One region of the Corallincola holothuriorum genome, then DNA from elsewhere that is predicted to be linked to it. Evidence: predicted binding sites of a transcription regulator. Region 1 holds the regulator's gene; each other region holds the start of a gene.
What was found. The regulator FliA, encoded in region 1, starts transcription of late flagellar genes. The targets are predictions, from matches to a motif close to CTAAAGNTNNNNNNNNNNNNGCCGATA.

Region 1 (10,521 bases):
GATGCCGACCTGAATGCCGGCTTAATCAGCCAGGATCAGGCAAGAACTCGACGGGATGACATTGCCCGTGAAGCAGACTTTTATGGCTCGATGGATGGTGCCAGTAAGTTCGTTAAAGGTGATGCTGTCGCCGGTATTCTTATTCTATTTATTAACGTGATCGGCGGTTTTATCATCGGTATGGTGCAGCATGATCTGGCGTTTTCTGAAGCGCTAGAGATCTACACCCTGCTGACTATCGGTGACGGTTTGGTGGCGCAGATCCCTGGGCTGCTCCTCTCTATCGGTGCCGCCATTATGGTGACACGTCAAAGCGCCTCGGCAGACATGGGGCAGCAAGTGTTGTCACAGATGTTTGATAACCCGAAAGCGCTGATTATCTCCGCTGGCTTACTGTTCCTGATGGGTATTGTACCTGGCATGCCTCACCTGGCTTTCTTAACACTGGCGTTTGCTGCTGGCGGTATGGCTTACCTGATGCACCGTCGCCGGGCTGCTGCAGCACTTGCGGAAGCCGAGGCGGCAGCCAAAGCTGCCAGCCCAGAACAGCAAGCGGCTGCCGCAGCGGCAGCGCCGAAAGAGTTGGGTTGGGATGATGTTCGCCCAGTGGATATTATTGGTCTGGAAGTGGGTTATCGTCTCATTCCGCTGGTGGATAAAGGCCAAGGTGGTGAGTTACTTAATCGTATTAAGGGCGTGCGTCGTAAGTTGAGTCAAGAACTTGGCTTCCTCGTGCCAGCTGTGCATATTCGGGATAATTTAGATCTGCCGCCAAATACTTATCGCGTGTCATTGATGGGCGTTTCTGTCGGGGAAGCGGAGATCCGTCATGATTGCGAGATGGCCATCAATCCAGGACAAGTGTTTGGTCGTGTCGATGGTATCGACACAAAAGATCCGGCCTTTGGCCTAGAAGCAACCTGGATCTCACCTGATCAGCGTGAGCATGCCCAAACACTCGGATATACCGTGGTTGACGCGGCAACGGTTGTCGCCACACATCTGTCACAAGTGCTGACCAACAATGCCGCAAGCTTACTGGGTCATGAAGAGGTGCAGAATCTATTGGATATTCTCGCGAAAAATTATCCGAAGCTGGTTGAAGGTTTGGTACCTGAAATGTTGCCGTTAGGCCATATCGCCAAGGTGCTGCAAAACCTGCTGAATGAAGGTGTGCCTGTGCGAGATATGCGTAGCATCATCCAGACGCTGAAAGAGTACGCGATGAAGAGTCAAGATCCTGACGTCCTGACTGCGGCTTGTCGAATCTCTCTTCGTCGGATGATCTGCCAAGAAATCAATGGGATAGACGAAGAAATGCCAGTTATCACATTGGCGCCAGAGTTGGAACAGATGTTGCACCAGTCTATGCAGGCCGCCGGAAATGAAGGTGCAGGTATTGAACCTGGGTTGGCCGAGCGGATGCAGGGGGCTTTGATTGAATCAGCCCAGCAGCAAGAATTGGCAGGGCAACCAGCCATCTTACTGACCTCAGGGATCCTTCGCTCAACGCTATCGCGTTTTGTGAAGAATACAATTCCTAGCCTGCGAGTGCTGTCGTATCAGGAGATACCTGACGACAAGCAGATAAAGATTATCTCGTCTATCGGACAGTAGAAGTTGCCTGGCAACGGAGAGTAGGACATGAAGATTAAGCGTTTTTTTGCCAAAGATATGCGCACAGCATTAAACGAAGTTAAAGCAACCTTGGGTGCAGATGCTGTCATCATGTCCAATAAGAAAGTGACCGGTGGTATTGAAATTGTTGCTGCCGTTGATTACGACGCCGCGAAAAAGAAAACTGAAAAAGCAGCGCCGGCGGCAAGCATGGAGGGTGAGCCATCATTCGCCAGCTTACGAAACAAATTGAATCAGGTCGCTCGTCAGCAACCGCCAAAGCCAATTGCTGAAGCGCGTATTCATAAGAAGATGCCAGAACAGGAGCCTGTAGCGGATTCCCTCCAGGCACTGTTATCTCGTCAGAACAAGTCAGCCATGTCGCCAGAGTCATTATCGTCAGCTGATGAGTCAATGCCGCCTATGGGGGCTTCGGCACAACGGCCATTGGCCTCGAGACAAGCGCCGCAGCCCATTGGTCAACGTAACGAATTTGAACGTTCTGCAGCGGCGGCTTCATTGCGACCTCAGTCGCCTTCTCGTGGCAGCAATAATAGTGACATGGAGCAGATGAAAGCTGAGATGGCGCAGCTGCGTAAACTTCTAGAACACCAACTGTCTGGGTTGATGTGGCAAGAAGTTGAGCGTAGAGAGCCAATGCGTGCCATGCTGGTTAAACAGCTTAAAAGCATGGGTTTTGCTGATGAACTGGCAGACCAACTGGCCTGCTATATTCCCGAAGATATGGCCGGGCATGAAGCATGGCCTAAAGTTCAACAGCTGGTCGCCGACCAATTATTGACTAATAATGATGAAATCATGCGTGACGGCGGTATTGTTGCCCTGTTGGGACCAACAGGGGTTGGTAAGACCACGACTATCGCCAAAATCGCTGCGCGTTATGCGATGCAATATGGTGTGGATCAGGTGGCATTAGTTACAACAGATACCTACCGTATTGGTGCTCATGAGCAGCTGTCGACTTACGGTCGTATTCTTGGTTGTCCGGTAAAAGTCGCGAAAGACGCTGATGAGTTAGCGAATGTATTACACCAATTGCGTCACCGCTCATTGGTATTAATAGATACCGCGGGAATGGGACAGCGTGATACTCGTTTGACTGAACAGTTGCAGACATTGATGAGTAATAGTGAGCATCAGATTAAGAACTATTTGGTGTTATCGGCAACGGCTCAGCGACAAGTATTACAAGAAGCCGTTTCTCACTTCCGTCGCATACCGCTGGCAGGTTGTATTTTCACCAAACTTGATGAGTGTTTGAGTTTAGGGGAAATTCTAAGTGTTACAATTCAAAACGCTTTGCCAATCGGGTATCTTACCGATGGACAAAGGGTTCCAGAAGATATTCAGGTCGCAGATCCTGCATATCTTGTGACGAAAGCAACAGAGCTGATGGAAAGTAATAGCCAGGGTGAGGGTTATCTCTGGACAACCGATGCATTCAGTGAGATGAATTCTGAATTATATGATTAATGAGTTTTCCGACCAGGCGAGTGGTTTAAGAAAAATGAAGCGCGCTCAGATGGTAAAAGTAATTGCCGTCACCGGTGGTAAAGGTGGCGTAGGCAAAACGAATGTGTCGATCAATACCGCAGTGGCCATGGCCGAACAGGGAAAGCGGGTATTGGTGCTGGATGCCGATTTAGGCTTGGGTAACGTAGATGTGATGCTAGGCCTGCGGGTGCAACACAATCTATCCCATGTGCTTTCTGGTGAAGTCGATTTGGATGACATCCTGTTGGATGGTCCCAAAGGTATCAAGATCGTTCCAGCCTCTTCTGGCACACAATCAATGGTTGAATTGTCGCCAACGCAACATGCTGGACTGATCCGCGCGTTTAGCGAATTGCGGACGGAGTTTGATGTCCTGCTTGTTGATACTGCGGCAGGTATCTCTGAGATGGTGTTGAGTTTTTCTCGCGCAGCTCAGGATGTCATGGTGGTGGTTTGTGATGAACCCACTTCAATTACCGACGCCTATGCGTTGATCAAGCTATTAAGCCGCGAACACGGCGTGTTCCGTTTTAAGATTGTCGCCAATATGGTGAGAAGCTTGCGGGAAGGTCAGGAGTTGTTTGCTAAACTTACGCGAGTCACGGATCGTTTTCTCGATGTCGCATTAGAGTTGGTTGCGACCATTCCTTTTGACGAAAACGTGCGTAAAGCGGTACGTAAGCAACAAGTGGTAGCTGATGCGTTTCCAAAATCTGCTGCATCTATCGCTTTTAGAACCTTGGCAGCCAAGGCTGTGAATTGGCCAATTCCATCACAACCGACAGGCCACTTAGAGTTTTTTATTGAACAATTGCTACAGAACCCTGAATTAATCGAAGAATAAACGCGTGAATAAAGCCGCGGCCTATATCGCAGAGCAGCGCCAAACGATTGTTGAGCAACACGCTGGTTTGGTAAAGCGTATCGCGCACCACCTCAAAGGGCGTTTGCCAGCTAATGTACAGCTGGATGATTTGATCCAATCGGGCATGATAGGTTTGCTGGAAGCCAGTAAAAACTATGATGGCACCAAAGGCGCTAGCTTTGAAACCTTTGCCGGGATCCGCATTCGTGGAGCCATGCTCGATGAGATCCGTAAGGGTGATTGGGCCCCTCGTTCCGTCCACCGTAACAGTCGGCGTGTTGCTGATGCCATCACTAGCTTGGAGCAAGAGCTCGGTCGTGATGCATTGGACACAGAAATCGCTCAAAAACTTGATATCACGGTGCAGGACTACCATCATATTCTTAACGAAGTAAGTACAGGGAAGATCATAGGCTTAGAAGATCTCGGTGTATCCGATGATGTGATAAGCGGAGATCAGGATACGACAAGAAGTCTGCCTTTTGATGGCATAGAATCAGAGCGTTTTCAAAGCGCTCTTGTGACCGCCATCAAAAGCCTACCAGAGCGGGAAGCGCTGGTGTTATCGCTCTACTATGATGAAGAGCTAAATCTGCGGGAAATTGGGGAGGTACTGGACGTGAGTGAATCACGTATCAGTCAAATTCACTCGCAGGCGATGCATCGGCTTAAAGCCAGAATGAAACATTGGACTAGCTGACCAACATTGTGTTGCGTCACAGTCACGTAAAGCTCACTGGAGGGCGTCTTGGATACAAGCATGAAAATTCTGATCGTTGATGATTTCTCAACGATGAGGCGCATCATCAAAAACCTGCTGCGGGATCTGGGTTTTAACAACACTCATGAAGCCGATGACGGCAACACTGCGCTGCCTATGTTACAGGGCGGTGATTTTGATTTTGTTGTCACCGACTGGAATATGCCAGGCATGCAGGGGATTGATTTATTACGTGCTATTAGAGCTGACGATAAGCTGAAAAGCTTACCGGTACTCATGGTGACAGCGGAAGCGAAGAAAGAACAGATCATCGCTGCTGCTCAAGCTGGAGTAAACGGTTACATCGTGAAGCCTTTTACAGCCGCTACGCTGAAAGAAAAGCTCGACAAGGTTTTTGAGCGTCTGGGTTAATGCGGTGCAAAGGGGAGCTTTATGGCTGATTCAAATCTGCCAAGCTTAACGCTTGAGCAGGCTAAACACTTGGTTTCACTCCTAGAAGAAGGGGAAGAAGCGAAGGCGCAGCAGTTACTTTCAACGTCGCATCCGGCGTTCTCCAGCGACCTGTTTTCCGAGGTCGGCAAACTCACACGCCAATTGCATGACGCTTTGCAGGATTTTCAACTTGATCCGCGCTTAGGTAAGTTGGCCACTGACGATATTCCAGATGCGACACAACGATTAAATTACGTTTTAGAGAAAACTGAAGATGCGGCTAACCGCACGATGGACGCCGTGGATGCCAGTCTGCCCATCGCTGATCGTATGCATTCAGAGCTTGCCAAGCTAATGCCATCATGGAAATCCTTGATGGAGAGGCAGATAGAGCGGGGTCAGTTCAAAGAGTTGTGCCATAGTCTTAATGATTTCCTTGAATCTGCCGAAAAGGACTCAGATGTACTTAGAGAACGTCTGACCGAGGTTCTGATGGCGCAGGATTTTCAGGATCTAACCGGACAGGTAATACGGAGAGTCATCGAATTAGTAACAGAAGTTGAGGACAACCTCATTCATCTGCTGAAAGTGTTCGGTGCTCCAGAGAAAGTGGAAGAAACCAGTGCATCTCAAATTGAGGCTGAAGGCCCGATAGTTGATGCAGCAGAGAGAGAAGACGTAGTCAACGATCAAGATGATGTTGATGATCTTCTGTCCAGTCTCGGATTTTAAGGGGAAAGCCGCCCATGGGGTTTGAAGTTGATGAGGAAATCCTCCAGGACTTCCTGGTAGAAGCCGGTGAAATTCTCGAACAACTGCAAGAACAGTTGGTCGATTTGGAAAACAATCCGGAAGATTCTGACCTGTTAAATGCAATTTTCCGTGGCTTTCACACGGTAAAAGGCGGTGCAGGATTTCTTTCGTTGGCTGAACTTGTGGATGCTTGCCACGGCGCAGAGAACGTTTTTGACGTATTGCGCCAAGGAAAAAGACAAGTTACCCCAGAGTTGATGGATGTGATCCTTCAAGCGTTGGATAGCGTCAATGAAATGTTTGGTCAGGTTCAAGGTGGTGAACCCCTCACAGCCGCTGACCCTGAGCTATTACACGAGCTGCATCGTCTCAGTTCGCCTGAAGGTGCAGAAGCCCCTGCTGAACCCGAATCTGAACCTGTCGTTGAAGATGTCGTGGAAGAGCTCGCCAATGACCCTGAGGTGGTTGAAGCGGAGCAGCATCGCGCGGAAGGTGGCATTGATGAGATTTCAGATGATGAATTTGAAGCCTTATTAGATGAGCTACATGGCCCAGGTGGTGGCCCTACCGTTGAGTCCGCCGCACCATCGGCAGATGATGGCGACATTACCGATGATGAATTTGAAGCGCTATTAGACCAGTTGCACGGTAAAGGTCAGCACAGTGGTCAACCTGATGTACCAGCAACACCAGCTTCGGACCCTGCGCCTGCAGCTGGTGATGATGAGATCTCGGATGACGAGTTTGAGGCGTTATTGGATCAGCTTCATGGTCAAGGAAAGGGGCCAACCCTAGAGGGGGCCGCTCCGGCAGCGCCCGCAGCGAAGGCACCAGTGCAAAAACCTGCACCGACACCGAAACCTGAACCGGCGAAGCCTAAAGCTGAGGAAGCCGCGGCAAAAGCACCCGCCAAGCCGGCGGCGAAAGCTCCAGCAGCGGCAGCAAAACCTAAAGCGCCAGCTAAACCTGTGACACCTCAGGCGGAAGCCACGGTTCGTGTTGATACGGCGAGACTCGACCAAATTATGAATATGGTCGGTGAGCTGGTTTTAGTACGTAACCGTTTGGTGAGCTTGGTTGGTGCCAGTCGTGATGACGAAGACCTGGCAAAAGCGGTAGCGAACCTTGACGTTGTGACTGCCGATTTGCAGGGCGGCGTGATGAAGACCCGGATGCAACCGATCAAGAAAGTATTTGGTCGTTTCCCCCGGGTTGTACGTGATCTTGCCAGAAGCTTGAAGAAAGAGATTAACCTGGTACTGGAAGGGGAAGAAACCGATCTAGATAAAAACCTAGTTGAGGCGCTTGCAGATCCTTTGGTGCATCTGGTGCGTAACTCCGTCGATCACGGCATTGAGATGCCTGATATACGTGAGGCCTCAGGAAAGCCACGTTGCGGTATAGTGAAGCTGACAGCTTCGCAAGAAGGTGACCATATCCTGTTAACCATCGAAGATGATGGCGCGGGTATGGATCCAGAAAAACTCAAGCAGATAGCTATTTCCCGTGGGGTACTGGATGAAGACAGTGCCGCCAGGATGTCCGATAACGAAGCTTATAATCTGATTTTTGCTCCGGGCTTCTCAACCAAAGTTGAGATCTCAGATATTTCAGGCCGTGGCGTGGGTATGGATGTGGTTAAAACCAAGATCACCCAGCTAAATGGCTCTGTTTATATCGATTCGGAACGGGGCAAAGGCACCACGTTAGAGATTAAGGTGCCGTTAACGCTGGCGATTTTGCCAACATTAATGGTGGTTATCGGCAAACAGACATTCGCGCTGCCGTTGGCTGCGGTGAATGAGATCTTCCACTTGGATCTGACGAAGACCAACATGGTCGATAGCCAGCTAACTATCATTGTTCGTAACAAAGCGATCCCGCTGTTCTACCTTGACGAGTGGCTGTTGGTTGGTTCAAAACCGCCAGCGAGAAGCGGCAACGGACACGTGGTGATTGTTCAGCAGGGGACACAGCAGATAGGTTTTGTTGTTGATTCTTTGATTGGGCAGGAAGAGGTAGTGATCAAGCCTCTCGGCGCAATGCTGCATGGCACACCGGGAATGGCCGGGGCAACAATTACAAGTGATGGCGGTATTGCACTGATCTTGGATGTGCCAAGTCTGCTTAAAAATTACGCAAAAAAATAACAGTGAATTGATAGGTCGCCGTTAGCATTCTAGGCGGCCGATAAGGCGAGTAGGTATTCATGGCCATTAAAGTACTGGTTGTCGATGACTCCAGTTTTTTCCGTCGCAGAGTCAGCGAGATCCTTGAAAAAGATCGAGGGTTAGAGGTTGTTGGAAGTGCGAATAATGGTAAGGAAGCAGTCGCACAAGTAAAGAAATTAAAGCCTGATGTGATCACCATGGATATTGAGATGCCAGTAATGGATGGTATCTCGGCCGTGAAAGTGATTATGGCGGAAAACCCCACGCCGATCCTGATGTTTTCTTCTCTCACACAAGAGGGAGCTAAAGCAACACTCGACGCTTTAGACGCTGGCGCAATGGATTTCCTGCCGAAAAAGTTTGAAGACATTGCCAAAGACAGAGACGAGGCTGCGAGCTTATTACAGTCTCGGGTGACTGCTTTGGGGCGTCGCCGGGCTATGCCTGCGCGCAGGGCCGCTCCAGCCCCAACACCTAGCGCTGGCGGTCGTACGCCCGTCACGCCACGGCCTTTGGCAGGAAGAACACCATCGGTAACCGCTTCAACTGCAAGCAGTGACGCTCGGCGCTCACTGCCAGCGAAACGCAGTGGTAAACGATATAAGTTGGTGGCCATTGGCACATCAACCGGTGGCCCCGTTGCACTTCAAACTATTTTGACCAAAATTCCTGCCAACTTTCCACAGCCGATTATTTTGATCCAGCATATGCCGGCGTCCTTTACCGGGGCGTTTGCTCAGCGTTTAAACTCGATTTGTAAGCTGAAGGTGTCAGAGGCTAAGGATGGCGACGTACTGCGTCCCGGACATGCCTATCTAGCGCCAGGTGGTAAACAGATGTTAGTGGAAGGGCGGGATAGTAATGCCCGGCTGCGCATTATAGACGGTGGTGACAAGGTCAATTACAAGCCCTGTGTTGATGTCACTTTTGCTGCTTGTGCCAAGGTTTTCGGTGGCGACGTGTTAGCTGTCGTGTTGACCGGGATGGGGGCTGACGGTCGTGATGGCGCACGTTTGTTAAAGCAGAAGGGCGCCAAAATATGGGCGCAAGATGAGAAAAGCTGTGTGGTTTATGGCATGCCGCAGGCGGTCGCTGCCGCAGGCTTGTCTGAAGCCTCTATCCCATTAGATCAATGCGCGGAGCGCATCATCGTGGAAGCGGGGAATGGATAAACTCACCCTTGTTGGGTTTGTTGTTGCGCTGGTTGCCATTATTGGCGGACAGGTATGGGAAGGTGGCAGTGCATTGTCATTGCTCCACGGGCCTGCTTTCTTAATCGTCTTTGGTGGCACCTTGGGTGCGGTGATGATCCAAACGCCATGGCGACAATTTGTACACTCCTTTGTTTTGCTAAAGTGGATGATCCTTCCACCGCCAGAGCAGCATCCACGTCTTGTTTCTCAGCTGCTTGCTTGGTCCGAAGTCGCACGGCAAAAGGGCTTCTTAGCACTGGAAGATGCTTTATCGAAAGAATCGGATCCTTTTACTCGTAAAGCATTGATTATGTTGATTGATGGAGAAGAGCCTGAAGTGATCCGTGACGCGATGGATACCGAGATTATTTTGTATCGAGAGCATATGTTACGTTCTGCCAAAGTGTTTGAATCTATGGGAGGTTATAGCCCCACTATCGGCATTATCGGTGCTGTTTTGGGTTTGATTCAGGCCATGACGTTTCTTTCTGATCCGAACGAACTTGGCAAAGGGATCGCAACAGCGTTTGTTGCCACAATATATGGCGTGGGTTTCGCTAACATCCTCTTTCTGCCGATCGCCAATAAGATACGTGCTTTGGTGCATTCGCAAGTGTTAGGCAAAGAGATGGTAGTGGAGGGGATCCTGGCGCTTGCTCAGGGAGAGAATCCACATCGGATAGAACATCGGTTACTCGCCTTTGTTCCGCGCTGATTATGTATCGTTATCGTCGTCGCCACCTTACCGAAGACCATGAAAACTTAGATCGTTGGTTGGTTTCCTACGCCGATTACATGACGCTAATGTTTGCCTTCTTTGTTGTGCTCTATGCGATGGCAATGATTAATAACGAAAAGTTTGAACAGCTATCCGATAAGCTGGGTGAAGTTTTCAGTCAGCAAAAAGATCCTGGCACAGGTGTACCTGGTGAAGGACTGCTAGATGAATCGAAGCATGCAGATACCCCTCTCTATGGTGAGAGCTTAGTTGATGCTAAAGGGTCAAAGTTGGTTGACGCCGACACTGAGCTGACAACGCTGGACAAACAGCGCACCGGTACGCCACTGAGTGAATTGGAAAACCAGTTAAACGAAGCGCTACTTCCCGTGGTTGAAAGTGGCTTAGCTGATGTTGAGATAGATGGCGACTGGTTGATCTTAGAGCTGCGCAGTGGCTTGTTATTTGCCAGTGGCTCTGCCGGTTTAGGCCCGAATGCTCAGCCTGTGCTCTCCTCCATCTCTGATACACTTTCT
Region 2 (10,521 bases), on a different contig from region 1:
TATTGATAGAGAGTAACAATGGATACTGTAGAGCGTATTAAAAAGCAGATTTCTGAAAATCCGATCCTTCTTTACATGAAAGGTTCTCCGAAACTTCCTAGCTGTGGATTTTCATCGCAAGCTTCTCAGGTATTAATGAATTGTGGTGAGAAGTTCGCCTATGTTGATATTCTGCAAAACCCTGAGATCCGCGCGGAACTGCCTAAGTACGCCAACTGGCCAACGTTCCCCCAGCTATGGGTTGACGGTGAGCTTATTGGTGGCTGTGATATCGTCATTGAGATGTTTCAAAAGGGTGAGTTACAGCCGCTGATTAAAGAAACCGCGGATAAGTATCGCGAAGACGCGCCAGCTGCAGAGTAAATGCGCTTTTACTTGGAAAAAAACCGGCATGTTGCCGGTTTTTTTATACGGGTCTGTTGACCTTTCGTGTATGAATTTTGTTCGAATGAAACACGTTTTGAGCAAGAACTGAGCTAAGTAGCTTAGCTATCTAAGAAAGTAGTGAATGACGCAGTTCAGAACGTGTTTCAACGAACCTTTCGGGCAGCATTTGCTGGCGACTTATTGAGGGCTACTCAACTTCACCGCCTCTGCCTCGTCTAAATTGCTGCAAAAACACACAACAAAGGTCAACAGACTTTCGTGATTATTGGTTAACTTTTAAACCAATCCCATAAGCCAAGAGAGTGATTGGGAAGCAGATCTATCCCCAGTGCGGATTTTAAAAGGTAGAGCACCATAAATCCGAGTAATAACCCCCCCATCAGCAACACGGATAGCAGTCCGGCACTGAGCAGATTGTGAATATGCTGCTGCCCCGGACTAAGCTGCCTGCGGTTACGGCCAAACAGCATGACGTAGTAATAACGATGTTTCCAGCCGCGAAATGAACCGCGGATATCAACGGTGTGTTCACCCCAGCCTCGTGAGCCGACAGCCACTTTTAAGTGGATCAACTGCTCTTCAGTAAAACTGTCTTGTACTTTCTGCGGCACTCGCTCAAAAAGTCGCTGGATCACGGGGTCATTATGCAACGACCCTTGAAAAGCTTGTTTAGTCGTGCGTTGTTCGCTCATTAAAGCACCATGGCAGCTAACCAGCCGAAGCCAAGCAGTGGCAGGTTGTAGTGAATGAAAGTTGGAACGACGGTGTCCCAGATATGGTCATGTTGACCATCAACATTTAGGCCTGATGTGGGACCCAGGGTTGAGTCTGAAGCGGGAGAGCCTGCATCTCCGAGGGCGGCGGCAGTACCCACCAAGGCGATGGTTGCCGGTACTGAAAAGCCAAGTGAGATAGCTAGCGGCACATACAGTGTGGCTATGACAGGTATGGTTGAGAACGAGCTGCCAATACCCATGGTGATCAATAGGCCAATCACTAACATGGTGATGGCAGCTAAGGCCTTACTTTCACCCATCCAGCCGGAGACCACTGATACTAAGCTCTCAACATCGCCAGTGCCTTTCAAGACTGCGGCGTAGCCAGCGGCGCTGATCATAATGAAGCCTATCATCCCCATCATTTTCACTCCTTGGCTGAATAGCGCTTGAGTGTCGGTGAGTCTAATGCTTCGACCGATCCAAAGAATGATTAGCCCGGTGAGAGAGCCAATGACGATGGATTCAGTTAAGAGTTGTAATACCAAAGCGCCAGCGATTGCTGCTAACGGTACCCACACCTGGCGTGGTTGCTTGTCATGCTGCTCAGGTTCTACTGCTTTTATTGCCGCTTCATCATAGTGGCGCTTTTTCCGATAACTGAACATCGCTAGGCCTAGGCCGATAAACATGCCGCAGGCTGGGAGCAACATGGCTGGCGCAACGGCAGAAGCGTCAATCGCCAGGCCGTTAGTATTAAGGTTAGTCAGTAGGATCTCGTTAAGAAAGATACCGCCAAAGCCTACCGGCAGCAGCATGTATGGGGTGGTTAGACCGAAGGTGATAACGCACGCGACTAAGCGGCGGTCGAGCTTCAATTCGCTCATCAGGTGCAACAGGGGAGGAACAAGAATAGGAATAAAGGCGATATGCACAGGAATGATGTTCTGTGATGATACGGAAACCGCGAGTAGAGCAAACAAGAGTAGGTGCTTGGCCCATAGTTTCTGTTTTTCATGCTCACCACCACCGAGCTTGTTTATCACATGGTCAGCAAGGTAATCAGTAATGCCGCTATTGGAAAGCGCCGCTGCAAATGCCCCCAGCATGGCATAACTGAGTGCAATGCTAGCGCCATTGCCTAAGCCGCCATTAAATGCTGATAGGGTGTCAGACAATGATAAGCCGCCAATAAGTCCGCCTGCGAGGGCACTGACGATCAAGGCAATAACCACATTGACGCGAAACAGACTTAAGGTGAGGACAAGAAGCACTGACAGAACAACAGCATTCATTTTCTATTCCAGTAATTTACTCGATTGGCTATTCTCCTAAACAGCGCCATGGGATGCCAGTGGAATTTATTTTTCTTTTGGCTATGTTATGTTTCCAGCATGACCAGTTTTTAGGCAAACAGCAGTAATATCCGACTGAAATGCTTGGTTACTTTTCAGTGGAACCGTATAATCGAAAAACTGATCTGAACTGATTACAAAACCGTAGGTCGGATGACCTGACATCATATAAAAATGGAGAAGCGACATGAGTGTACTCGTAGGCCGCCCAGCCCCTGATTTTACCGCACCAGCAGTATTGGCAAATGGCGATATTGTTGACGCATTCAATTTGAAAGAGACGATTGCTGGTAAGCCAGCGGTTATTTTCTTTTATCCATTAGATTTTACCTTCGTTTGTCCTTCTGAGTTGTTGGCATTCGACCACCGTATGGCTGATTTCGAAAAGCGCGGTGTTGTAGTTATCGGTGTTTCTATCGATTCTCACTTCACTCATAACGCATGGCGTAACACGCCAGTAGATCAGGGCGGTATTGGCCCGGTTAAATATCCACTGGTTGCTGATATCACTCATTCAATCTGTCAGGCATATGACGTTGAGCACCCTGAAGCAGGTGTTGCTTTCCGTGGTTCATTCCTGATCGATAAGAATGGCGATGTTCGTCATCAGGTAGTTAACGATCTGCCGTTGGGCCGTAATGTTGATGAGATGCTGCGTATGATTGATGCACTGCAGTTCCATGAAGATCACGGTGAAGTTTGCCCTGCAGGTTGGACTGAAGGTGATAAAGGCATGGATGCAAGCCCTGAAGGTGTTGCAGCGTACCTATCTGAGAACGCAGATAAACTGTAAATCACTCCGGTGACAAAAAAGGCTGCCTTATGGCAGCCTTTTTTATTTAAGTTGTTACGCCTTAACGTCAATTACTCAGCGTCGCCCGTTTCTTCATCAACATCTACCACTGGCCACCCGCCCAGAGACTGCCAACGATTAATGATCGAGCAGAATAGTTCAGCTGTTCGTATCGTGTCATATTCGGCACTGTGTGCTTTGCTACTGTCAAAATCGATTTGCGCCGCTTTGCAGGCTTTTTGCAGCACGGTTTGACCATAAGCAATACCAGCCGCGGTTGCGGTATCAAAAGTGGCAAACGGGTGGAATGGGTTACGTTTGATATTACAACGTGCCACGGCCGCATTGAGAAAGGCGTTATCAAACGCTGCGTTGTGGGCAACCACGATTGAGCGGTGACATTCCGCCGCTTTTTGGCTTTTCCTAACTAGTTTGAAAATCTCTTTTAGCGCTTCACATTCCGCGACTGCATTGCGTTCAGGATCATTCGGATCGATGCCGGTAAAAGCTAAAGAGCTGGGATCCAGATTGGCACCAATAAATGGAGAAACATTAAAGTGGATCTTCTGGTCGGGTGTTAGAAAGCCGTCATCATCCATCTTTAGAGTGACGGCGGCTATCTCAAGCAAAGCGTCGGTTGCGGGGTTGAAGCCCCCAGTTTCGATATCGATAACGACGGGGAAGTAACCACGAAAACGTTGATGTAGCGAACGCTTAACTGTGTCTGACATACAGGCTGATAACCACTTTAGCTGAGAATGGAAAGCGCAACAGTATCGCAAACCCTGACGTTAACATCCAATCCAGATCTTGCTAAAGAAAGCGGCGTTGATGCCGATAACAGGTTAATATGGTGTTGTATACCAAGTTAATTGGGTGAGTTATGCGTTTAAACCTTAGCCTTATTGCGATAGCGCTAATAGTGAGTCAGCAGGCAAATGCTGGCGTGAGAACGTACGCCGCGGGCTTAGAAAATAGCCAATGGGCATTGGCGAGTGATTCGCGGCTTGAATGCCGTCTAGAGCACAAGGTGCCCCATTACGGTGAAGTGAGTTTTAGTAGTAAGGCGAATAAGCTCATCAATTTGAACTTCGATTTGGATATGCGCTTGCAACCGGCCAAGAAAACCCCTGTGGCTTTGCGTTCGGTACCGCCAAGTTGGAAACCTGGATTACCTACTGCGCGCATAGGCAAGACAACCCTTTATCGCCAGTTTGAAGGTCGAGTGGATCAACAAAGTGCTTGGGTTATGTTGCATGAGTTGGAGAAGGGGATGCAGCCCACGCTCTATTACAGCGATTGGAACCAACGCAACGATGAGGTTGCGGTTGGTCTCTCCGCTGTCAATTTCCGTCAGCAATACTATGACTTCCTTAGCTGTGTTGATAATTTGCTGCCATACAGCTTCGATGATATCTCCTATACGGTACTGAATTATCAGTCCAATAGTGACAAATTGAATAAAGAGTCGCAGCGTAAGCTGGAGATGATTGGTGAATACCTGAAGCTTGCACCAACGATCGAGTTAGTATTGGTTGATGCGTACAGCGATAGTTATGGTGGACGCTGGCACAATGAGCAGCTTTCTATTAAGCGGGCGCAATCGATCAAAGACTACCTTAAAGAGCAGGGGCTTGATGATAAGCGGATCCGTACAGAAGGGCATGGTGAGAAACGTCATATTGCAACCAACGAAACAACGATTGGTAGAAATACTAACCGACGGGTTGTGATCCGTATGAGTCGTTAAGACCGTTCATTTCCGCTCTACTACCGTAGATAAGCAAAAGCCCCGATATTTCGGGGCTTTTTCGTGTTGTATTGGGCGGACTATTACTGCTTGGTTTCCATTAGTGTGATGACTTTGCCATCACGCAGAATCGTTAGCACTAAGGGATCTTTTTTCTCCATGGCTTGCATCGTTTCACGCACGTTAAACAGTGACTCTTCGTCACGGATCTCAATGCCATTCACCGCCAGTAATACATCGCCCCCCAGCAGCAGGGTTCTGCCCATCACTTTGACTGGTAAGCGTCCTGGTCGCAGGCCGATCAGATCCGTTGGTGAGAAGGGCACGACCTGTTGCACTAAAGCGCCATAGCCCTGTGGAATATTCAGTACCCGCGCCAGTTCCGGAGTTAGCGGTAAAGCTGTTAGACCAGCATAGGGCAGGGTACCTTCGTCAATAATTGCCTGAACCGTTTGTGTAGCAACAGCAAAGCCTAAGCCTTCGAAGCCACCACTCTGACTCAAAATGCGGCTGACAATACCGATCACCTCACCTTGCATATTAAACATCGGGCCACCTGAGTTGCCTTTGTTTATTGCCGCGTCGGTCTGCAGGAATACCGGGGTGATATTACGAGATACCTTTTCTGGGCCTTCTCTTCTGCCGCTAACATAGCCGACAGATAGGCTGTGACTGACACCGTAAGGGGCACCGATCACCATGATCCGCTCACCGATCCTGAGGGTTTTTGAATCGCCTATTTTTACCGGTTTAATCCCCTCTGGTACTTTGTCGAGCTTGAGCATCGCGAGATCTGCTTTGTGTTCGATCCAAAGGATTTTGGCGAAACTTATATCACCATTCGTGAAAATGACTTTCACCTCTGTGGCTGTATCGACCACGTGGGCTGCTGTCAGCACCTTGCCTGAATCGGAAATCAGCACACCTGAGCCGAGACCGTTACTACTTGTTCTGTTGCCGGTCTTTTCCGTTTGAATGGCTTTCACATGCAGTTCAACCACACTGTCGTTGACCTTGGCGAAAATATTGGCGACATCGTCTTCACCAGCATTGCTGGCACAGGCGGTAAGTAACATCACAATCGCCATGATGAGCAGAGAGGGCAGCGTGGTGTTTTTTCGTTGTAAAGCGAGTTCCATTAGTTGCCCAACCCTTTTCCGGCGAACTTCTTGTTAATCAACTCGATCTTGTAACCATCGGGATCTTCAACAAATGCAATTTCGGTTGTTCCGCCTTTTACCGGACCTGGCTCTCGGGTGATATTTCCGCCAGCGGTACGGATCTTTTCACAGGCTCCATAAATATCATCCACTTCAATGGCGATATGGCCAAATGCTGAGCCTAAGTCATATTGGTCGGTGCCCCAGTTATAAGTTAGCTCTAAGACTGCACCGCTACGTTCATCACCGTAACCAACAAAGGCGAGGGTGTATTTGTACTCTTCATTGTCAGATTGTCTAATTAGATCCATCTCCAGTACGCCAGTATAGAAATCGATAGAGCGTTGAAGATCACCGACACGAAGCATGGTATGAAGAATGCGCATCTGAAACTCCTGATATCAGCCGTTTCCAAGACAATACAGTTTGGTAATGAAAACGAATTGTTAACTTTAGGTAGCTAAGGATACTCGATATTGTGTTATCTCCCTACCTGAGTCTCGTGTTTATTTCTTGGCTTAAAGTGTGCTGGAAATGCGGGGTGATGATACGGTTCCTAATTATGTGAAGTGAGATTTATCTATACCATTCATTTGGTTGAGGGAAAGTGGTCAGCTGACGAGTGGACTGGCGCTGGGTTATCGGTAATTTCGGGCGTGTAGAGTCATGTGCGTATGAGTTTAACTATCGGGTAGGCTGTAACATTTTGGCGGTGAATTACAAAATTTTAACGACTAATCTTCTCCAGAGGCAGTTGCTAGCAGGTGATTAGCCGTTAGCTCGGCACTTAGATCTCTGTTTTCTCCTTGTATTCACAGAGGTCTTCTATGATACAGCTGCCGCAGCGTGGTTTACGGGCGATACAGGTGTAACGGCCGTGGAGGATCAGCCAATGGTGAACATCAACCTTAAACTCTTTTGGTACGACCTTCAGCAGCTTATTTTCTACCTCAACAACATTTTTACCTTTGGCAAAACCGGTGCGGTTACTGACCCGGAAAATGTGAGTGTCTACGGCAATAGTGGGCCAACCAAATGCTGTGTTGAGGACAACGTTGGCAGTTTTTCGACCAACCCCCGGCAAGGCTTCCAGTGCATCGCGGTCTTCAGGTACCTCGCCATTATGCAGTGATAACAGCATCTGGCAGGCTTTAAAGACATTTTCCGCTTTAGAATTATATAAGCCGATGGTTTTGATATAGGCCTTCAGACCATCAACACCAAGATCCACAATAGCTTGTGGTGTATTGGCCACAGGAAACAGCTTGTCGGTGGCTTTATTGACACTGACATCTGTGGCTTGTGCTGATAGCGTGACGGCCACCAGTAACTCAAACGGTGTGGAGAAATTTAATTCTGTTGTCGGCTCCGGGTTATCGTCGCGGAGGCGCACTAAAATTTGCTGGCGTTTATCTTTATTCATGACTGTGTTTGATTCGCTGTGACTCTGGCGCGCTCAGCTTTCATCACCGGCGTTTTCTGTTTTAGGCGTTTTTCGACATGGGCGTCGATAAGGTTCTTCAACGCGATCAATAAGCCCATACCGAGAAATGCGCCAGGTGCCAGGATCGCGAGTAGAAAGTGGCTATCGACTTGGAACACTTCAATGCGCAACGCATGGGCCCAACTACCGAGCAGCATCTCCATGCCGTCAAATAGGGTACCTTGACCAAGGAGCTCCCTTAGACCACCGAGGACGACCAATACCAAGGTGAAACCCACGCCCATCATCAAACCATCCAGAGCTGCCATCGGTACACTGTTTTTTGAGGCGTAAGCCTCGGCTCGGCCAATGATCACGCAGTTGGTAACAATGAGCGGGATAAAGATACCAAGTGATTGGTAAAGTCCGTATGTGTAGGCATTCATTAGCAGTTGAATGCAGGTGACATAGGCGGCAATAATCATCACAAAAACTGGGATCCGTATTTCGCTCGGTACCCAGTTCCTGACGACGGCAACAGAGATATTGGAGCCAACTAACACCAGCAACGTAGCTAGACCTAAGCCCAATCCATTAGTAACAGAGGCGGTTACGGCGAGTAACGGACATAAACCAAGTAACTGCACTAAACCAGGGTTGTTCTTCCACAACCCTTGCCAGATAACCTCTTTGACTTCACTCATGATGGCTCTCCGCAACGGGTTGCTTGGGTAAACAGGCGTTCACGATTGAGCTGATAGTAGAGCAGTGTATTTCTCACTGCTTTGACTACAGCTCTTGGCGTGATGGTGGCGCCTGTAAACTGGTCGAACTCGCCGCCATCCTTCTTCACCTTCCAGGCTGGATCCGTTTCATCAACCAGTTTTTGTTGGTCAAAACTCATCACCCATTTACTTTTACGCAACTCGATCTTATCGCCAAGCCCCGGTGTCTCTTTATGGCTAAGCACCCTGACGCCGGCAACTGTACCGTCACTAAGAATACCCACAATGATATCGATAGCGCCGTTGTAGCCATCTGGCGCAGTCGTTTCGATAGCAATGCCGACGGGTTCTTCATTGAAGCGGGCAATAAATGCTCGTTGTGCTGTTTTTCGGCCGAGAAATTGGTGATTAGTGACTTCGATGCACTCTTTATACAGGTCGTTATTGTAGCTGCCTGCAGGAAACAGGTGTTCCAGAGTGGTTATTAGTTGTTGTTGTTCCTGACGTTCGATTTGAGGCGCCGTAAAATGATTGGTTGCGGCGACAAGCGCAGTGGTGACCAGCGCAAACAATGCCAAGATCAGTCCGTTCTTACCGATCGGTAGGAGGTTCATTGCTTGTTCTCCATGCCGTGGCCGTATGTACGTGGCTGGGTATAGTAGTCAATCAAAGGTACGCACATATTCGCTAATAATACGGCAAACGCGAAGCCATCTGGGTAGCCACCGTGTGTTCTGATCAGATAAACCAATACGCCAATTAGGCCGCCATATATCAGTCGCCCTTTGACTGTTGTGCTGGCCGATACAGGGTCGGTTGCTATAAAGAATGCACCGAGCATGGCTGCGCCACTGAACAGATGAAAAATGGGGCTGGCAGTGGTGTCTGGGCTGAGCAGAAAGCTGATAAATGCAGCGCTAAATAGGCCAGCGAGAACGCCTACGGGAATATGCCAACGGATAACGCTTTGCTTTAGTAATAGGCACCCGCCAGCTAAGTAGGCGAGGTTAACCCATTCCCAGCCAACTCCTGCAAGCATGCCTTGGGGCTGCCGAGCGAAGCTTTCGCTACTGGTAAATCCTTGTGTCAGGTCGGTTTTAAAACTGTCGAGGGGGGTTGCCGCGGTAACACCGTCGATGCCCGCTAGGATCTGAGCCAGACTATAACCTTCGCTACTGAAACCGGTAAAAATCAGCATCGCGGCATCAATGAAACCATAACCATGTTCGCCGAAACTGGTGACCGGATGCCAGGTCGTCATCTCTAATGGGAAAGAGATTAACAACATCACATAAGCGGCCATCGCCGGATTGAACAGGTTGTAGCCTAAGCCGCCATAAAGCTGCTTCACCATAATGATGGCAAAGGCCGTGCCGATAACAACGATCCACCAAGGCGCCAGTGGTGGAATGCTGATCCCGATCAGCAGCCCTGTGAGCATTGCGCTGTGATCTGTCAATGCCGGTGCGGCTGGTCGATGTCTGAGCTTTAGCACCAAGTATTCACTGACTAACGCTGTGCCTATGGCCAACAGCACTTGCCAGATCACCCCGGCGCCAAAAAACCAATACTGTGCAGCTATTCCCGGGATCGTCGCCAGCATGACCCACCGCATCAATGTTGCTGTACGCATCTGTATGCGTTGATGGGGAGAGGCTGCTATTTTGAATGACATGGCTTACTTGTCTCCCGGCGAATCATCGGTTGCTTGTTCACTGCTTGCTGCTTGCTGATTTTTTTGTGCCTCTTGGCGTGCCAGCGCCTTTGCTTTTGCTTTCGCTACAGCGGCGGCAATAGCTGCTTGTTTTGAATCAGGTTCATCTTGTTTTACATCGGAGTTGCTTGGCTCATCAGCTGTGTATTGTGCCTGTTTTTTTGCTTCAGCCTTGGCTTTCGCCCTAGCCACAGCAGCAGCGACGGCGGCTTTCTTTGCTGCTTTGGCGGCATCGCTATCTTCAATTGTTGCTGCGGTGGCCGTATTTTGTGTACTGTCGGCTTCAGCTATTTGCGCAGCATCGTTGCTTTTTTTAGCCTCCGCTTTTGCTTTTGCCCGCGCCACTGCGGCGGCTACTGCAGCTTTTTTAGCGTCCATAGCCTCGTTCGCGGTGCGAGCGTTGTCGACTACCTCATTATTGCTAGCTACTTCCTTGTTGTCTTGTGCCTCTTTTCTGGCTTCAGCTTTGGCTTTTGCTCTGGCGACAGCGGCTGCGAC
Region 3 (10,521 bases), on a different contig from region 1:
AGAAACATTGACACTGACCTCCTCTCCGTTCCAACGTGAGCACTGAGCTTGGGAGACTGAGCCAGAACTGGCCACAATCGGACCAGTAGTTGCTGTATCGACATCGCCTGTCGCACAAGCGCCAAGCATTAAGGTAAGAGCGGAGGCCATGGCCGCGTAATGGAACGGGTGTTTCATATCCATATCCCGATAAGATAAATTGAGAAAGAGTAGAGAAATAACTTCTTTACTCATAAAGTCATGTTAGTTGCTCAAAAATAGCACGATGTTAGTGATACCGAATAGCATTAGAGTCAAAAAATTTGCATTCAATGCGTCAAAAAATATCCCCCTGGTAAACTAAAACCGATAGATTAATACAAAGGCAGACGCCGAAAACGGCTTACCATCCACTCCTATTCAGAAACCGCCCCACGACAACGCAACGATTACAACCAGCGCCGATTAGCGGTGAAACTCACCGTTAACCACAAATCGGATTGCTGCTGTTGCAAATCTTGCCATAAGCGGCGCCGAATGAAATCTTGTTCCGCCATCGACAATTCACAATCCTGAGCGACTAAGAAGTTCACCTCCAGATCGTAGCGCCGACCGGAGCGAGAAAGGTAATGACGGTAGCCTCGCAGTTCATGCTGCCTTTTAACAACCGCCAACTTACATGGCAGCTGTTGGGCAAAATCGTCGTCTGGTGCCATCGCGAGTAGATCTTTTAAGCTCCGAAACAGCACCCTGAGAGGTAGAATTAAAGCGACACTGCTTAATAACAGCATCAATATCGGGTCAACAAACCTAACCCAGCTTTCGAAGCCAAACCAAGTTAGCCCCTGCGCCACAACAAAGCCGGCGAGTACGACGCTACTTAACAAACCATCCACTAGCCACTCATGACTATCGATCTCTAGCAACGAGGAGCCAGTGCGACGGCTCTCACGCCGCATAAAAGCGTAACAACACCAACACAACAGGCTACTTAGCAAGGCATAAGGTAACGCGAACGCCAACGCAACATGATGCCCACCAGACCAAATGGCTTCGACACCATAAAAAATAGCAAAACCACACATGAGCAAAATAGCGATGCCATTTAGAGTTGTCACTAAGGGTTCAATGTAGGCATAACCGAACTGAAAGCGCCGATCTTCGTCGCGCGTTACCAAGTAACTGGTTATAAGGCCAAGGCCTGTCATTGCAGTGCTAAAGAGAGAGAAAAAACCGTCGAGCAAAATAGCGGAAGAGCCGGAGAGCAAGCCAAAGCTGATGCCAAGAGCAACCATTATCAAAGTCGCAATCAAAGATATTTTTAGGGCAAGTTGCTCCCTACTAATGCCATGGCGAAAAGCCATAAATCCTCCCATAACAAGTCTACGTGGAGAAAAGTATAGCGGTTAGTAAGCAAGCAAGCCCGTCAAAATCTAGCCTAGTCGGAGGGGGTCCCCCCTTAGAAACCTCTGCGCCAGATATAAAAAAGGGCCAGCAATGCTAACCCTTCTTGCTACCCAATAGGGATTGCTAGCAACTATTCAAGCGGCGCTTGAACCGGTGCTTCTAACTGCTCAAGAGCTTGCAGCAACCGTTGGTTAAACTCCTGAAAACGATTGGCCGCGTCCTGCTGCTCTGGCTGCAGGAATGGCAGAATTTTTTCAGCTACCTGGTCAATAGCCGCAGTCGATTTCTCAGTGGATTCTGCAAAAATAGACTCGCTTTGCTCTATCAGCTCTTTAAACTGTTTAATGTATTCACTAAGTGGCTCCATGATGTCATACAAGGAACTCGCTCCCGCACCAGGCTGTGTGGTTGCTGGCTGATCTTGTACCTGCTGGTACACCTTCGCAGCCGCGATCGTTTGGGTTTGTTCCAAACTCATTGAGAATGATGCAATTTGTGAATCATCAAAGCCCAGTTCATTGGCTTTATCAAACGCTGCATCAAAGTCCCCAGCAAAGAATGAATCGGCAACGCCTGCCACCTGATTAATAAAATCAGTGATCGCTGCCATCTCCTGTTCACTTAGATCGCCTTCGACGGAAAAAGAGAAGCCAAACGAAGACTCATTGCTGTAGCTAGAAATAAGTGCTTCGCCGTTATCATTCGAAGCATATCCCATCCCCATAGAGCTGGCTTGTAACGCATTAAAACTGATAGCGATCTTATCCCCCTCTTTGGTGAATAGCTCCAAAGAAGCACTGTTTTCAACCCGATAGGAGGCAGCCTGCCCCACTAACTGCGCGCCACTGAAGTCGCCACCGCTGCTATAACTTTCTGTGGAACTACTACGGGTCACCTCTACTTGCGGTGAAGATAACGCCACTTCATCACCAGCAAACAGCTCTTTCTCGAACTCGCCTAAACGTTGCTGGATCAAGTCATAGCTCTTATCTATGCCATTCCCCAGCTCTTCGCTCATCATGCCCATATCTTCAAGTTCGTCGCGCGCTTCACCGAAGCCTTGATCTACACCGATGCGAGCCTGCGCCATCATATCTTCGAGATACTCATCGCTTTCACCGCGCTCCCGCGCTTGGTTAACAGCCTTTTCGATATAGGAAGTCACATTGTTAGCCACGAGCTCGTAATCAAAACCACCGGTATTTTCTTCGACCGGAGCCTCTGACGATGCTGCTTGTTGCGGCGAAAATGGCAAATTTTTATAGACTGAATCGGCCAAAGAGCGCATCGCAACTTGAAATGGCGAACGCAAAGAAACATCTTCGCCGGGTTGCGAAACCAAACCCGGGGCCGACTTCAGACCACCCGCGGCATCATTCTGTGGCTGACCCAGGCGGCCGGCACTTCCCGGCTGTGGACGCAACAGATTCATCAGGTCTGGGATCTTATTCATCATCATACCTTAGCCCTATGTACTGACTAGCCAACCCATTGCCATCAATGAGCGGCTTTATGATCAGCCATCGGCATAAAAAAGTTAAAATTACACGCTTAGGTTATCGGCCAAAATTGTACAGACTTTAATCATTTTTGAATGATAGTATAACTCACTGAAACAGCACATTTTTTCCAACGTGGATCACATTTATGAAAGACTATCACCGTGTCTTTGCTGAGAAGAATATTGCCAATTGATACCCATTTCCGGTTATTCTGCAGATACGGATGAAAGCAGTACCCGCAGGATAAAGATAAATAATGCAGATCAGCTTTGACACCATCGTCATACAGCTTTCCATGATAGTGGTCAGTGCTGCCATTATTGGCACTGCATTCCTGTACGCTCGCCAGCCAATCATTCTTGCTTACATTGTTGCCGGGATCCTCATCGGCCCATCCGGCTTTGACTTGATCCCTAATGCCAACAACATTGAACAGATCGCCCATGTGGGTGTGATCCTGTTGCTGTTTTTGCTTGGCTTACATCTGCAACCCAGAAAGCTGTTATTGCTGTTTCAGAAAACAGCACTGATTACCCTCGGCACCTCCCTGCTATTTTTTAGCGCCAGCTTTGTGTTTGCCCTTAGTATGGGAATGCCGCTAAAAGAAGCGCTGGTGATAGGTGCGGCACTCATGTTTTCAAGCACCGTCATTGGCCTGAAACTGATCCCCACAACGGCCTTGCATCACAAACACATTGGTGAGGTGATGACCAGTGTACTGCTGCTGCAAGACATTCTGGCTATCATGGTGATCCTGTTTTTGAATATTGATGCAGGTGAAGCGATGCTCACCACATTCGCGATGCTGCTAGTGAAATTAGTTGGCATCGCCATACTGGCCTTTGCTGGGGTGCGCTTCATCGTGTTGCCACTGTTCCGCCGCTTTGATGTGATCCAGGAATACACATTTGTCGCTACTCTGGCGTGGTGTCTGTTTTGGGCGGAAGCCGCCCATCAACTTGGTCTCTCATACGAGATTGGCGCCTTTTTAGCTGGCCTATCGATTGCTGTCAGTCAAGTGGCGATGGCCATCGCTGAGCACCTGAAACCATTAAGGGAGTTTTTCCTGATCCTATTTTTCTTTGCCATCGGTGCGCAATTTGATGCTGGAATGGCACCATTTTTAATGTTGTCCGGCTTCTGTTTCGGCGTAGTATTAGTAGGGCTGAAGGTACTTAGCTTTAAAAAAGCATTTATCTGGACGGGTGAAGATAGAGCGATATCTCAACAGCTTGGGGTTCGCTTGGGGCAAGCCAGTGAATTCTCTATGTTGGTGGCCTTTTCCGCGCTAAGCAGCGGCGTATTAAGCAGCGAAGGAGCTACCTTAATACAATCTGCAACCATAGCGACCTTTATCTTTTCTACCTATTGGGTGGTTAAGCGTTACCCCACACCGATCTCCACCAAACCTAAACTACGCAGAGACTAAGCTCACGTATCTTTATGCCTTAAGCGCTTGCCGGGCAGCATCTAACTCCAGAATAAGCTGCCCTCCCATCTCCCGTTTAACAGTGCACCAATGGGTGTTAACTAGCGCGCCTTCAAGCGCATAAAGCAGATTCAAGCTGGGTGGCTTTAACAACTGCTGCTCGACCCGCAGAAAACAGCGAACAGCCCCTAATGCCTGTAATTCAGTCAAAGAAGCGATACCAGCTGCAAGTAACATTTTCGCCGATACAGTCCCCAAGTTTGGCAGCGCAGCGATCTCATCCCACGCCTGACTATTTTTTCTGGCTGGCATTAAAAGCGGCCAACTGTTCCGGGGTGGCTTCTTTTTGATACTTCGCCTTCCATTCACTGTAAGGCATACCGTAAATGTGTTCTCTGGCCTCGTCAGGGTCAACCGCTACATCCAGCTGAGCAGCCTCTGCCACCATCCATTTTGATAGGCAGTTACGGCAAAAACCCGCTAGGTTCATCAGATCAATATTTTGAACATCTTTACGACTGTCTAAATGAGCTAATAAACGACGTAACACCGCCGCTTCAATTTCAGTCTGCTTTTCCATCGTGACCATCCCTCCTCAATTCTTCTCGGCCCAAAGCCCGTTTAACGACGGCCTTTAAATTTAGCTTTGCGTTGTGCATCCTTCGCCGCTTTTTCCGCTAGACGTTTTGCTATCAAGGCTTCTTCGTCAATCACCATATCCGGAGTCTCCATGGTGATTTTTCCTAGCGTACCTGCGCGTACTTCATGTAACAGAAGATCCGCCGCTTTATTCATTTCGACCTTGCCACCGGAACGTAAACAGCCACGCTTACGCCCTATCATTTCCAACAGATCCCAGCCAGTCTCCGGTAACTCTGGCAACTGATAGCGCTGTTTCAGTTGCTCAGGGTAAGCCAGCAACAAATAGTCCGCTGCATACATACCCACGTCATCAGACTCCATTGCGGTGTCTTTAACAGCCCCTGTCACAGCTAAGCGATAACCACTATTTTCGTTTTCCACCTTAGGCCATAGCATGCCCGGGGTGTCTGTTAGCACCACACCATTCTGCAGATTGATGCGCTGCTGCGCCTTAGTTACTGCCGGCTCGTTACCGGTCTTGGCAATAATACGATCAGCAAGAATATTAATCGTGGTCGACTTACCCACATTGGGGATCCCCATAATCATGGCGCGAATATTTTTGCCAGCTTGGTCCCGGTGAGGTACCAATTTACGGCACAGTTCGATGATGGTTTTAATTTCAGACGGCTGCTGCGTTGTCAGGGGCAAAGCTCTAACCCCGGTTTCCTGTTCCAAATAGTCCACCCAACGGGCTGTTAGGAGCGGGTCGGCAAGATCGCGCTTGTTTAGAACCTTAATTACCGGCTTATCGCCACGTAACTTAGTGATCATTGGATTACTACTACTGTAAGGAATACGGGCGTCCAACACTTCGATAATCAGATCCATCTGTGGCATCACTTCAGCGATCTCTTTCTGCGCCTTGTGCATGTGTCCCGGATACCATTGAATCGCCATCTAACTGCCCCTTGCCGTTTGCTGTAACTTGGATTTCCCGTTGCGCGCTAGTTTAACCTGTTGCTGTTCAAAATCAGAACTTATCTAAAGCTTACTTCAAACGCTCTGTACACTTCGCCAATGACTCCCCAGCAATAAGCGCACTGATGGGGAGCAGCATATCTCAATATGTAAATCCTCTGCTTGTAACCAACCAGTTACAAAAACTTACGCTTGGTAATCTGCCAGCGGAGCGTGATCACCTTTTTTAACTGCCCATACTTTTAACATTTTCTCCTCCAAAGCCCTTATATATCAACAAGTTCTTATGTTAAGCCTTGGTCTACCCTATATCTTTCAACGTGATGTCGACTACAAACTAAAAGGAAGGAATCGATGAATCCAACAGTGTTATCCAAGCACCGTCTCGCCACCGCAGTGCTCATATTAGCCAGCGGATTTAGCCTAGGAGGCTGCTCTGACGACGATGACGACACTCTCACCTGTGATCCTCCGCAAGTCATTAATGACACAGGTGATGCGTGTATCGATCCTGAGCCTACTCCCCCTTATGCCGTTGATCTTTTCCTCAAAGGGGAATTCAGTGGCTGGGGGGCTGAAGAAGAATATATGCTCACATTTGAACAGGATGCTTACTATCTCCACAACGTAGAGATGGTTGCAGGCGTTCCTCAGTTCAAAGTAGCCGATGCTAACTGGACGTTGGAAACAACATTCACTGCCGATGTAGATAATTTGACAGAAGTGGTACCGGGCGAAAGTTACGTTCTACAAACTGGGGACGGCGCGGCCAATATGGCCATGGTATTGGAACAATCAGGGATCTACGATTATAAACTTGAAGTCGGTGATGATTTACTTCACCCCACATTCAGTTTTTCTCAGGACGTAGCGCCCTTGGATTATGACATCTATCTACGTGGTGGCTTTAACGGTTGGACCACAGACAACCAGTTACGGTATGTCGGTGACAACAATTATCAGATGACCATGCAGATCACCCCTGGCAACCATGAGTTCAAAGTTGCTTCCGCAGATTGGTCCAGTGAATGGGTGTTGGATCCAGACGTATCGGTTGTCGCGGAATTAGACACAGATTATGTCATGTATCCTGGCGGCCCAAACAGTAGCTTTTTTGTCACAGAAACCGGTTACTATCGCTTCAATGTCGATGCCTCTGAGCCCACCGCATTGGTACTGCACATCACAGAAACTGATGGTGATGATGGCGTAATCATCAATCCTCACGAAGGCCACGAAGTCCGCCAAGAACTCAGCTTCACCACGTTCGACGATCAGCAAGAAACCGTGACATTTTCCGCTGAAGTTGCCGACGCCGAGTTCCGTAGTTATGCCCAATCAACGACCCAAGACCTACGCGATCCAGGCGACCCTTACGTGCTCTATGAAGAGGTCGCAGGCAAACCCAAAAGCCGTACCGGGAACTTAGCATTTGACGCATTGTTTGCACTGTCCGTGCACGAAACAGCAGAAAATAGCGTGAGCGAAATCCGAGACGATAGCTATAACGGTGGCGACCCTATCCCCTGCGATTGCTTTGAGACCGGCGCAAAGTGGCACTACGTATGGACCCGTGACCTTTCTTATGCAGCCAACCTGGGTTTAGCACTGTTAGATCCTGAGCGTGTCAGAAACTCCCTGCAATTTAAATTATCCGGCTATCGCGCCGGCACGGCCAAACCAACCGCTGCCGCCGGAGACGCGAGCGGCATACAGATAGTTCAAGACACAGGTTCAGGTGGTAGTTGGCCGATCAGTACCGATCGGGTGACCTGGGCGTTAGGTGCAGAGAAAGCGCTTAATGGTTTACCAGCCACGGAGCGAGCCGCATTTGCAACGCAAGCTTACCAAGCGCTGGTCAATACCGTTGAAAATGATCGCATCGCTGCATTTGATAGCGATGACGGACTTTACCATGGTGAGCAATCCTTCTTAGATTGGCGTGAGCAAACCTACGCCAGCTGGATCGTGAACGACATTGCCAGCTTGGGTAGTGCAAAGGCCCTGTCTACGAACGTCGCGCATTACAAAGCGCTGCAATTAACCGCAAAACTGGCTCAAGAACAAGGTGATGCAACCGCGTCGGCGAAATATCAAGGCTGGGCTGATGCCCTCAAGATCGCCATCAATGATGGTTTTTGGCTCGCAGATGCAGGGCTGTATAGCAGCCTGACGGCTGGTCATCAGAGCACTGCACCATTACACAAATTTGACTGGTTAGGCCAGGCGCTGGCAGTCACCAGCGGCATCGCCGATGCGGCGACGGCAGAAATGGTCGTCGCTAACTACCCTCACGGCGACATGGGCGCTCCCGTCATCTTCCCACAACAACCTGATATCGCGGTGTATCACAACCGTGCTATTTGGCCATTTGTAACCGCCTACGGCTTAAGGGCTGCTATTCAAACAGGCAATACAAAAGTGGCGGATGCCGCTTACACCACGCTGATACGTGCGGCCTCACTCAACATATCAAATATGGAGAACTTGGAGTGGCTATCACTACAACCCAACCTGCTTGATTTTGATAACCCTGGCTTATCAGGACCGGTGATTAACTCGACGCGCCAGCTTTGGTCTGTCGGCGCCTATGTCGGTATGGTCATCGAAGGTGTGTTTGGTGTTAGCACCACAGACACTGGCATCGAAATCAACCCATTTGTAACCAACAACTTGCACGCAACCATGTTCGCCGATAGTACATCTCTTGCGTTACAAGGCTTGGTGCTGCAAGGCAAAACCATCAATCTCACGCTGAATTTGCCAGCGTTAACCGATACCGAGGGCTCTTACAGTGTTGCCACGATAACCTTAAACGGTGACGCAGCAACGCAACAGCTAAGCTGGGCAGAGCTCAGTGAAAGCAATGACATTGTGGTTACGTTTGGCGCGCTGACCAACACAGAAAGTAGCCTAACCGCTGTCACTGCAGAGCCGTTAAGTACAAATGATCCCGCCGTATTTGCTCCACTGGAGCCCACTATCAGCCGTGTGTTTGTCAACACCGACAATCTGCTCGCCGTAGAGTTTAACGATGACAGTAACCAAGGCAACTTGGCCTACCATTTGTACCGGAACGGCATGCTGATCCAAGAAAATGTGGCAGTCGGTATTGTCACTGACAACATCGGTGTGACAGCAGGCCAAGGTTATTGCTATACCATTGAGGCCGTTTACACCGATTCGGGTAATCGCTCTCACCATAACCAGCCTGCTTGTTATGACGCCGCACAGGAGATCTCTGTAGCCAATGCTAATGTCACGTCAAATCTAACCGTTAGTCCGGCGGATGATATTATCGATGAGAGCTACCTAGGTGACTGGGGAGCGATGACTGACACCCTGGTTGTCAGCAATGTTGCTATCGCCAATGATGGCGACTACGACATCCAGCTCAAATACCACAACAATTACAACGCCATTAACCTGGGTATCACTAACGGTGTTAAATGGTTACAGGTGAAAGACAGTGATGGTGCCGTCGTCGCTGAAGGCGTGATTCAAATGCCCCATGCACTAACTTCTGCAGGCACTAAGCCTTTGGTTTATTCCACCCCGCTGACGGCCACGTTAACGGCAGGTAGCTACTCATTGGAGTTAATGGACTTCTACAATATGAGCTACCTGAGTAGCAATGAAACATTTACGGGGAACGGCGGCGACAATGGCCCAGTGAACCGTTTCGACATAGCTGCAATACGGCTACAACCTGCTATCGACTGATCCACGCATACGCAGTTAACGAAGCGCAAAAGCCGACCAAGGGGTCGGCTTTTTCTCGTCATTAGTCCCTGGATAAGTACATTTTGAAACACAAAACTATTAACGTACTAAGCCAGCGAGACTAAAATCTACGCAACAATAAAGACATCCCTTTTTTGACTAAGCAAGGATGATGATAATGAACTGGTTAGCGGGCATATCGATACTCATAGTGAGCATAGTCAGCACGGGGTGTAGCCAAAAGCAGGCCTATCATGGCGTCAGGGCAAATCAAAAAAGTGAATGCCAACGCATTGAGGATCCAGACAGATACCGTGACTGTATGGATGAGGCCGATCAATCTTATGAGGATTATCAACGAGAGCGCGAGATCTTGATTAAAGAAAAATCAACGCAATAACTGTTTGGCTCGATGGCAGCAGCAGGAGGATGCGAAACGCGCTCTACCATGATGGTTCCCTGTTCTCCCAAGGGCGTAAGCTGTATAGTGCCAACCTCAAACAATTGTTCGGTACCCCCATGAAACTATTGATCCGCAACCTTTCTCGCAGCACGACAGAGTCTCAACTGCGGGCGTTATTTCAGCCCTTCGGAGAGATCCAGTCATGTACGTTAGTAATGGACAAAGAAACTGGAGAATCAAAAGGGTTTGGTTTTGTTGAGATGCCCAAGTTCGGTCCCGCAAAAATAGCGATGAAAAGTCTTAACAACCAAGAAGTTGATGGTAGTCGCATCCGAGTGAAGTACGCCCAGACAGACGTAGCAACTGAGGCTGAAGCAGTGACTAGCACAACGGGAAAACAGCGCCGTGACTGAACAAAACGACTCTGCTGCCAGTCAGAAAGATCCGCTTCATGGCGTGACGTTGAAAGCATTACTCAGCTGGCTGATCGAACATTACGGCTGGGAAGAGCTGGG

Region 2: DU002_RS08205 (flagellar protein MotY) is a predicted target of FliA. The motif match lies at 4,065-4,091, and genes of this name have one in related genera.
Region 3: DU002_RS05450 (DUF5610 domain-containing protein) is a predicted target of FliA. The motif match lies at 2,944-2,970, and genes of this name have one in related genera.

Annotation. Positions count from the first base shown of each region.
Region 1 covers NZ_QPID01000013.1:15,848-26,368, reverse strand. The annotation lists gene flhA (flagellar biosynthesis protein FlhA) at 1-1,617, shown strand, start outside; gene flhF (flagellar biosynthesis protein FlhF) at 1,645-3,111, shown strand; gene DU002_RS17495 (MinD/ParA family ATP-binding protein) at 3,104-3,976, shown strand; gene DU002_RS17490 (RNA polymerase sigma factor FliA) at 3,981-4,697, shown strand; gene cheY (chemotaxis response regulator CheY) at 4,746-5,129, shown strand; gene DU002_RS17480 (protein phosphatase CheZ) at 5,151-5,882, shown strand; gene DU002_RS17475 (chemotaxis protein CheA) at 5,897-8,053, shown strand; gene DU002_RS17470 (protein-glutamate methylesterase/protein-glutamine glutaminase) at 8,113-9,246, shown strand; gene DU002_RS17465 (flagellar motor protein) at 9,239-9,982, shown strand; gene DU002_RS17460 (flagellar motor protein MotB) at 9,985-10,521, shown strand, end outside.
Region 2 covers NZ_QPID01000004.1:128,692-139,212, forward strand. The annotation lists gene DU002_RS08180 (Grx4 family monothiol glutaredoxin) at 19-363, shown strand; gene DU002_RS08185 (3-phosphoshikimate 1-carboxyvinyltransferase) at 657-1,079, opposite strand; gene DU002_RS08190 (Na+/H+ antiporter family protein) at 1,079-2,398, opposite strand; gene DU002_RS08195 (peroxiredoxin) at 2,646-3,251, shown strand; gene rnt (ribonuclease T) at 3,323-3,982, opposite strand; gene DU002_RS08205 (flagellar protein MotY) at 4,135-5,001, shown strand; gene DU002_RS08210 (S1C family serine protease) at 5,085-6,140, opposite strand; gene gloA (lactoylglutathione lyase) at 6,140-6,547, opposite strand; gene nth (endonuclease III) at 6,949-7,584, opposite strand; gene DU002_RS08225 (electron transport complex subunit E) at 7,581-8,288, opposite strand; gene rsxG (electron transport complex subunit RsxG) at 8,285-8,923, opposite strand; gene rsxD (electron transport complex subunit RsxD) at 8,920-9,984, opposite strand; gene rsxC (electron transport complex subunit RsxC) at 9,988-10,521, opposite strand, start outside.
Region 3 covers NZ_QPID01000002.1:556,149-566,669, reverse strand. The annotation lists gene DU002_RS05460 (alpha-amylase) at 1-177, opposite strand, end outside; gene DU002_RS05455 (cation diffusion facilitator family transporter) at 429-1,343, opposite strand; gene DU002_RS05450 (DUF5610 domain-containing protein) at 1,517-2,845, opposite strand; gene DU002_RS05445 (cation:proton antiporter) at 3,145-4,317, shown strand; gene DU002_RS05440 (TfoX/Sxy family DNA transformation protein) at 4,330-4,629, opposite strand; gene DU002_RS05435 (DUF1244 domain-containing protein) at 4,610-4,897, opposite strand; gene ylqF (ribosome biogenesis GTPase YlqF) at 4,939-5,859, opposite strand; gene DU002_RS05425 (esterase) at 6,235-9,603, shown strand; gene DU002_RS05420 (hypothetical protein) at 9,782-10,003, shown strand; gene DU002_RS05415 (RNA recognition motif domain-containing protein) at 10,033-10,419, shown strand; gene DU002_RS05410 (VF530 family protein) at 10,412-10,521, shown strand, end outside.